Regions from separate parts of the Paenibacillus sp. MMS20-IR301 genome, predicted to be linked through region 1. Evidence: riboswitches for the same ligand, from Rfam matches in the RefSeq annotation. Region 1 holds a riboswitch; the other holds the start of a gene.

Region 1 (4,124 bases):
GCTACGATGTTGTTTACGCCAAGCGCCTGAAACGGCACGGGGAGACTTTCTTCAAAAAAGCCACTGCAAAAATCTTCTACCGCCTGCTGAGCAGCATGACCAGTGTAGAGATCCCTACGGATACCGGTGACTTCCGGCTGATTGACCGTAAAGTCTGTGATGTGCTGCGCGGCCTGAAGGAGAAAAACCGGTACGTCCGGGGACTGGTGAGCTGGGTCGGGTTCCGCCAGACGATGGTGGAATATGTGCGTGAGGAGCGCTTCGCCGGGGAAACGAAATACCCGCTGAAGAAAATGATCCGCTTTGCGCTCGACGGAATCACTTCCTTTTCTCATAAACCGCTCAAGATTGCGTCGTATATCGGTTTCTTCTTGTCCTTCTCCAGTTTCCTTTATCTGATCTTTGTATTATTCCAGAAGCTCTTTACCTCCTGGACGGTAGCGGGCTGGGCTTCCATAGTAGGGGTGAATCTGCTCTTTAACGGGATTGTGCTGATGCTGCTGGGAGTAATCGGTGAATATATCGGGCGGATTTATGATGAATCCAAGGACAGACCGCTCTATATCGTACGCGAGACCAAAGGATACGACAATGAGGAAGCCGTAGATACCCGGAAGGAAAGCGATTATGCCAGATAAGCTTTGGAGTGCAGGGTTTATCCAGTTCCTGAAATTCAACGCCGTCGGCCTGCTGAATACGCTGATTGATTTCGCCGTATTTACGCTGCTGCATGCATTAGGGATGCTGAACACCCCTGCACAGATTATTTCCTACAGCGCCGGTACAGCCAACAGCTTTTTCTGGAATAAAAAAGTGACCTTTCGTGACACGGACCGGGGCAGCAAAAACAGCTTTGACCGGATGCAGCTTGTCAAATTTATTGTGCTGAATCTGGCCGTCCTGGGGATTTCGGTGCTGCTGATACATCTGCTGACTGAAACATTTGGTATTCAGGTTCTTATAGCGAAGGTGCTTGTTACGTTTGTTACGGTAATCATCAATTTTTTTGGCAACCGTAAATGGGTGTTTTGAGCTAATATATTATAGATCTTTATTACGGAGGCGATTATCATGCGGAAGTTATCCTATTTGATTATACTTGCCGGGGTTCTGGTTATGCTCTATCCCAAAGGAAGCGAATGGTACAATGACCGTCAGCAGCAGAAGCTGCTGGAAGAGGCCGAGCAGGCTTATAGTGAAATCACTCCGGCGGATACTAATCCGGATACGAATTTGAGTGAGTCCTACGCCGAGGTTACCCAGCTGCTGGCAGATGAATCTGCCCAGGAAGAGGCTGCGCCTACAGCAGCTCCTGAAATTGAACTCGGCGGAAAAATAACCGCCATCATCCAGATTGACAGTATTGATCTGAAGCTGCCTGTCCTTGAAGGTGCGACCAAGGCCAATATGAAGCATGCTGCTGCGCACATGAAGGAGACGGCAGCAATCGGCTCAGTTGGCAATGCTGCAATTGCAGCCCATAGAGCAAGAACAGCGGGAAGGCTGTTCAATAGATTAAATGAAGTAGGCATTGGTGACGATATCATTATTACAACAAGCGGGCAGAAGTACGAATATGTAGTATATGATGTTTCTGTCGTGGAGCCTACCGATGTATCGGTGCTTGAGGGGAATAAAGAGGATAAGATTCTTACCCTCATTACTTGTGATCCGCTGGTGAACCCGACGCACCGGCTGATTATCCATGCCAAATTAACCTGATTCATCTGCCTTGATGACAGCAACAGACAAAAACCTAAAAAAACTATTAAATTTTTATGTAAATCTAGTAATTTAGGTCTTGATAATAGAAATAGATATGGTAAGATGTAACTATCAAAGCTAATACACGATAACGGCAAACCTATCGAAAGGTAGGGACGCAAAGCTAAAGGGCCTTCCCGTAAGGATGGCAGCCAGCTACCGAATGAAGAAGCTTTTTTTGTTTGTTCTTTATGTAAATCTATTGATTTTTTGGTAGAATTTAGAGCAGATAAAGCTTATACGATAACGGCAAACCTATCGAAAGGTAGGGACGCAAAGCTAAAGGGCCTTCCCGTAAGGATGGCAGCCAGCTACCGAAAGGGGTTTTATCAATGAAAAAGTTCTATATGATGTTAGTTACATTGTTCGTATTGGTTACAACGGTGCAGGTTGGTACAGTCCAAGCGGCTGAGGCAGATACAAGCTGGTTAAAAGTCGGACAATTGGATCAAGGCGTTGTCGGCGTTTCCTATAATGTTCCTAAAGACAAGAAGATCAAAGTCATGATTACTAAAGACAGCACTAGCTACACTTACAACCTGTATGCTTCCAAACCAAGTGAGACTTTCCCGTTGCAACAAGGTAACGGCACTTACAAGGTTTCCGTGCTTGAGAATACTACCGGTAACAAATATAAAGTAGTTTCTTCCGATACAGTAGATCTTAACCTGAGCGACACTAACGCTGTATACCTGAGCTCTGTTCAGAATGTTAAATGGAATTCTACTGATAAGGCAGTCCTGAAAGCAGCACAATTGACACAAGGTCTGACTACAGATGAAGCTAAAGTGAAAGCTATCTATGACTATGTTGTTGCTAACGTGAAATATGATTACACATTGGCTGCTAATGTATCTACTGATTACATTCCTAATAACGATAACACTCTGGCAACCCTTAAAGGGATCTGCTACGATTACGCTTCCCTGTTTGCTACTATGCTTCGCAGCGAAGGTATCCCAACTAAACTGGTTATGGGGAACACAAGTTATGTTTCTTCCTACCACGCTTGGAATGAAGTGCTGCTTAACGGCAAATGGGTAATTATTGATACTACTGTTGATGCAGGTCTGGCTAAGAACAGCAAAACTTCTGATCTGGTTAAAGTAGCAAGCAAATATACTGCAGCTAAGTTCTACTAAGAATAGCTGTACTCATACAATTGATAGATTTATTCGCGAATAACCCGCTTAATTATTAAGCGGGTTATTTTTATTTTGCTAAAGGGTTGCTTTTTAGTAGAGAGATAGGTTATTATAAATGAGCGTTGTTGGAGCGGGAAAGTTGATTTGGAAATGACTTAAAAAAGTGGTTTCAAAAAAAGACTTGCTTTACTCGAACGAACGTGATATATTATAAGAGTTGCTGGTGACGAGATAATCGCCGCTGACAACGAGTTTGATCTTTGAAAACTGAACAACGAGTGAGTATCGGAATTCACTTATGTGATTCCAAAACAGAGAATGTAAATTCTCGTCAGATGTTTCAAAATGAGCAATCGCTCTTTTCAATACAAATTGGAGAGTTTGATCCTGGCTCAGGACGAACGCTGGCGGCGTGCCTAATACATGCAAGTCGAGCGGAGTATTTCCTTCGGGAAATGCTTAGCGGCGGACGGGTGAGTAACACGTAGGCAACCTGCCCTCAAGACTGGGATAACTACCGGAAACGGTAGCTAATACCGGATAATTTCTTTTTTCTCATGGGAGAAGAATGAAAGGCGGAGCAATCTGCCGCTTGAGGATGGGCCTGCGGCGCATTAGCTAGTTGGTGAGGTAACGGCTCACCAAGGCGACGATGCGTAGCCGACCTGAGAGGGTGAACGGCCACACTGGGACTGAGACACGGCCCAGACTCCTACGGGAGGCAGCAGTAGGGAATCTTCCGCAATGGGCGAAAGCCTGACGGAGCAACGCCGCGTGAGTGATGAAGGTTTTCGGATCGTAAAGCTCTGTTGCCAGGGAAGAACGTCCGGTAGAGTAACTGCTACCGGAGTGACGGTACCTGAGAAGAAAGCCCCGGCTAACTACGTGCCAGCAGCCGCGGTAATACGTAGGGGGCAAGCGTTGTCCGGAATTATTGGGCGTAAAGCGCGCGCAGGCGGTCATTTAAGTCTGGTGTTTAAACCTTGGGCTCAACCTGGGGTCGCACTGGAAACTGGGTGACTTGAGTACAGAAGAGGAAAGTGGAATTCCACGTGTAGCGGTGAAATGCGTAGATATGTGGAGGAACACCAGTGGCGAAGGCGACTTTCTGGGCTGTAACTGACGCTGAGGCGCGAAAGCGTGGGGAGCAAACAGGATTAGATACCCTGGTAGTCCACGCCGTAAACGATGAGTGCTAGGTGTTAGGGGTTTCGA
Region 2 (4,124 bases), 2.0 Mb from region 1:
GGGACAGCGGGAAGCGTCCAATAAGGAGTTAGCAGTGACCATTCTCCCTTTATATCTTCACTATTCGCCCGGACTCTGTAGGTATGCTCCGTACCGGGACTAAGATGATCCGCCACATAACCGGTTTCAGGCCCGAGCGGCGAAATTTCACCATCTATCTCCACTTCATATCCATCCGCATTGAACTGGGCAGGCCACTGTAAGGTGATGGCCGTAGCGGCTGGAATTGGAATAGGCTCGGGAATTCCGAATGGACGTAAATAGACAGACGGCACTGCCTCCCTGGACTGTTTGTCGCTTTCCCAGAACAGGTTCGCCTGCGGATTTCCCTGATCGTTTGCGTATTCCATTCTCAGATCATATTTTACTCCGGCCTGCAGTTGAACAAGTCCTTGACCGGTATTGTTCTGAGCATTCCACTTATCGACGAGCAGCTGATTATCTACCCATAGCCGGACCCCGCCGCCGGTATTAACAGAGAAGGTATATAGACCGGAATACTTAGGCTGTACTTGCCCGGTCCATCTGACTGAGAAATGCTGATTGGCAATACCGGATACCGGAAGCACTGGTTGTCCCGACAAGAAGACGGACTCATCCAGCTTCACAGCTTTTTGCCCGGTAAAGTTGTTGCCGCTGAAATATTCCGCTTTCAGACCCGATAGGACATATTTCAGCAGGGTCTGCCCTTCCGTACCATTTCCTGTATGAATCTGCGGTCTTTGATTGGTAATCAGATTGCCGCCTACAGCAAACAAGCCTCCCGTAGTAATATTCAAATTATTATTTACACTGACGTTATCACGAACAAACAAATCGCCTTTCTTAACATTCAGATTAGCTAATAGATTATTAGAGACGATCTCTCCTGCCGACATCTCTTCTTCTATGTTCATGGTTACATTAGTGTTGATATTCATATTGCCCTGTACCAGTACACGTTTGGCCTCAATCTGAAGGGTTCCTCCGTTATAAGTCAGTGAGCCGGCATACAGTTCATTATCCACATGGAACTTTAAGTTATTATTCAGTTGAAAAGCCCCCTGTACCCACAGATTTCCATCCGGTACAGTATTGCTGCTATTCATGATTTGAACAGTCAAGGGTGCATTCGCATTAAGCCCGCCGCGCAGAATTAATGATCCATAGACTGTGATAGTTAAATTCTGATTCGAATTGATCCCGTCAACGATGAGGATTACCGGCTTATCCGGACTTCCGAAGGTAACGCTCGCTTCCAGATTTAAGTGTCCGGATCTGATGACAGCAGGACTCTGTGTTTCTGAGAGAATCTTCTGCTGTATAGCAGCAGCATCTGATCCGTTCACCACAGTTGCAGCATGCTCATACTGCTGTACCTGCTCGCTGATGCCTGCAACCTGTTCACTCATGTGCCGGGAGATTTCTTCCCGTAATCCATTTACATATGTATACGGCGGTGCACTATGTACATTTATCATTGTGCCGGACATTAGAACCTTGTTCCCGGCAATCTTGTTCTGCTCAGCGGGAAGTCCGATCCTCGGAGGTGAAATTACCGGAGTAAACATATTCACCAGTGTAATCTCTACCGTATTCAGTGCCGTCTCTACATCTGGACCGTCAATCTGGCTCACTGTAAGTTTCCCGTCTGTGACTGTTACAATCTTTGACCGGGTCGCATGCTCTCCAGCCTTCAGGTTCATATCGCTCCAAAATTCCGTTCCTTCCACAGCAAGTGCATTCTTACTGTCATATACAGCATCCCCTACTGTTACAGCTACTTCATAATTACCGTTATCCACCTGAATCTCCCACTCTCCACCAGGGCTGATTCGCGTTAACGTGTCATGAATATTGTCACTGTATGTACTTTCTGTTGCAGATACGTTGTTATATGAATCCCGGTATGTACTTCTTGTTACTGTTGCCGTAGTGTGATCCTTATTCCAGCCATACTCATGACCATTCCTTGCAGCATAGATGTCCCCATAGTCAGCTATATATCCCGCAGGAACTGAACCATGAAGGGGCTGAAAATGAATTTTCAATGTATCCCCCTGAGCCAAAACTTTCATTGCTGTCCCCCCTATGAAGGACGTCCCCAGCTGGCTTACCAGCAGCAGACACAGCAGCTTAACCAGAAATTTTTTGTTCCTGCCCATAAATTCCCTCCACTCCATTCTTCAAACAAAAAAACGCAAAAAAACCACCGGAAAAAGCGGCCCGGCTGCCATAATCCAGCATCGTGAGATGCAGTAATGTAAGGCCCGTGGCTTTGCGTCCCTGACTTTCGTACAGGTTTGCCTTTGGTAATTCAAATAGTCTTTATTGCGAATAACATTACATAACTCTATATACAATCTATTCTCTGCATGGTAATAATACCCTAAAGTTATAAAGGAAGATATCGTCGTTATTGTGAACATTGTCGTATTTTATCTATTTTTTCAATAAAAACATGAAAACTTACGAAAAACGGATGCAAAACCCGGGAATTTCGCATGTTATGCAGAAGTGCGCATATTTCCATTTCAAAATTGGTCTCTTCAAAACCCTGCTGCTCCATAAAAAAACCTCCCGAATTTGTGCTGAGCATCAACACAATTTCAGGAGGTAATTTATCATTGTATAACATTAATTTCAGAAGTTGTCGAACTTGCCTATCAGCAAGGCTCCGCTGCCGGATTGCCCGCCTCTTCCTTCGTACGGAACGACGAACCACAGCCGCAGGTGGCGCTGGCGTTCGGGTTATTGATGGTGAAGCCGCCCGTCATGCCCGATTCCTCGAAGTCGATCTCAAGGCCGTTCAGGTAACGGATATCATCTTTACTTACGATAACCTTAAGGCCTGCAACATCCATGTACACATCCTGCTCAGTCTCGTTGTCGTCGAAGCCCATAGCGTAGGAGAAGCCGCTGCAGCCCCCCTCTGTTACGCCCAGGCGGAGAAACATATCCGGCACTTCCTGTTCAGCCAGCATAGCTTTCAATTGTACTGCTGCAGTATCACTGATTGTAATCATGATTGTCCTCCTCTAATTGAAATGGTTCAGCCTCTTCTAACGCCCTTGTATCAAGCAGCCTTCAGGCTGTAAGTAACAATCTAACGATTCAGCTAAGAAACGGGTAAATATGAGGTATATCCTAGCTTTATTCTGATTTAAACTAAGTATACTCCACTATTCCCTTACCCTCAAGTCACAAACACTCTCCGGATTTGCGCTTTACAGCGGATTATCCTGTCTTTGCCAGCGGTTGCTCACCCCCCGGGAGAGGTTTATAATAGGTAAAGCGCTATACGCAAAAATTCGGAAATTTGTCACGGAGACCGTTTCCGGCTTAGTTTTTAGCACAAGATTCTGCGATGCATTCGCCTCGCCTACCTTCAGGAGGAAATCATATGTCTACTATTATAACACCACACATGGATGCCCGGATGGCGAACATCATTGAGAAGGTCCGCGGCGGAGAAAGATTAAATTTGGAAGATGGCGTTTATTTATATGAGAGCAACGATTTGTTAACGATCGGACAGCTGGCGGGAGAGGTTAACCAGCGTAAAAACGGCAATAAAGTTTATTTTATTGAAAATATGAGCCTCTACTTCACCAATGTCTGCGAATCCCGCTGCGCCTTCTGCAATTTCCGCAAGGATGAGGGCGAAGAAGGCGCCTATACCCTTTCCGGCCAGGAAATGGTGCAATATGTCGAGCAGCATATCCATCCCGGCGTGCGGGAGTTCCATATTGTCGGGGGTCATAATGATCATGTACCCTTCCAGTATTATGTTGATTCACTAAGAGCCTTACATGAGCGCTTCCCTGAAGTTACGCTTAAGGCTTATACTGCCGCTGAAATCGACTTCTTCACCCGCATCAGCGGGCTCAGCATCCGCGAGGTGCTGGAGCAGCTGCGCGCTGCCGGACTGAAGACACTCACCGGAGGCGGGGCTGAGATCCTGTCTGACCAGTACCGCAAAAAAATGCGTGTCGACAAAGCGAATGTCGAGGAATATCTGGAGGTTCACCGGACAGCGCATCAGATGGGGATGAAGACCCATACCACGATGCTGTACGGCTCCATTGAGTCCCGCGAGGACCGCATCCGCCATATGCTGCAAATCCGCGAGCTGCAGGACGAAA

The links. Region 1 has a riboswitch for cyclic di-GMP ahead of LOS79_RS21710 (transglutaminase-like domain-containing protein). Riboswitches for the same ligand answer to the same signal wherever they lie in the genome.
Region 2: another riboswitch for cyclic di-GMP. It lies ahead of LOS79_RS30720 (fibronectin type III domain-containing protein); the one in region 1 lies ahead of LOS79_RS21710 (transglutaminase-like domain-containing protein).

What each region holds. Positions count from the first base shown of each region.
Region 1 is NZ_CP135275.1:5,091,813-5,095,936, reverse strand. Features, by position in the region: gene LOS79_RS21725 (glycosyltransferase family 2 protein) at 1-638, shown strand, start outside; gene LOS79_RS21720 (GtrA family protein) at 628-1,032, shown strand; gene LOS79_RS21715 (class D sortase) at 1,072-1,722, shown strand; cyclic di-GMP riboswitch class I at 1,848-1,928, shown strand; cyclic di-GMP riboswitch class I at 2,003-2,083, shown strand; gene LOS79_RS21710 (transglutaminase-like domain-containing protein) at 2,097-2,906, shown strand; rRNA gene LOS79_RS21705 (16S ribosomal RNA) at 3,279-4,124, shown strand, end outside.
Region 2 is NZ_CP135275.1:7,139,505-7,143,628, reverse strand. Features, by position in the region: gene LOS79_RS30720 (fibronectin type III domain-containing protein) at 1-2,144, opposite strand, end outside; cyclic di-GMP riboswitch class I at 2,197-2,297, opposite strand; gene LOS79_RS30715 (HesB/IscA family protein) at 2,646-3,005, opposite strand; gene mqnE (aminofutalosine synthase MqnE) at 3,383-4,124, shown strand, end outside.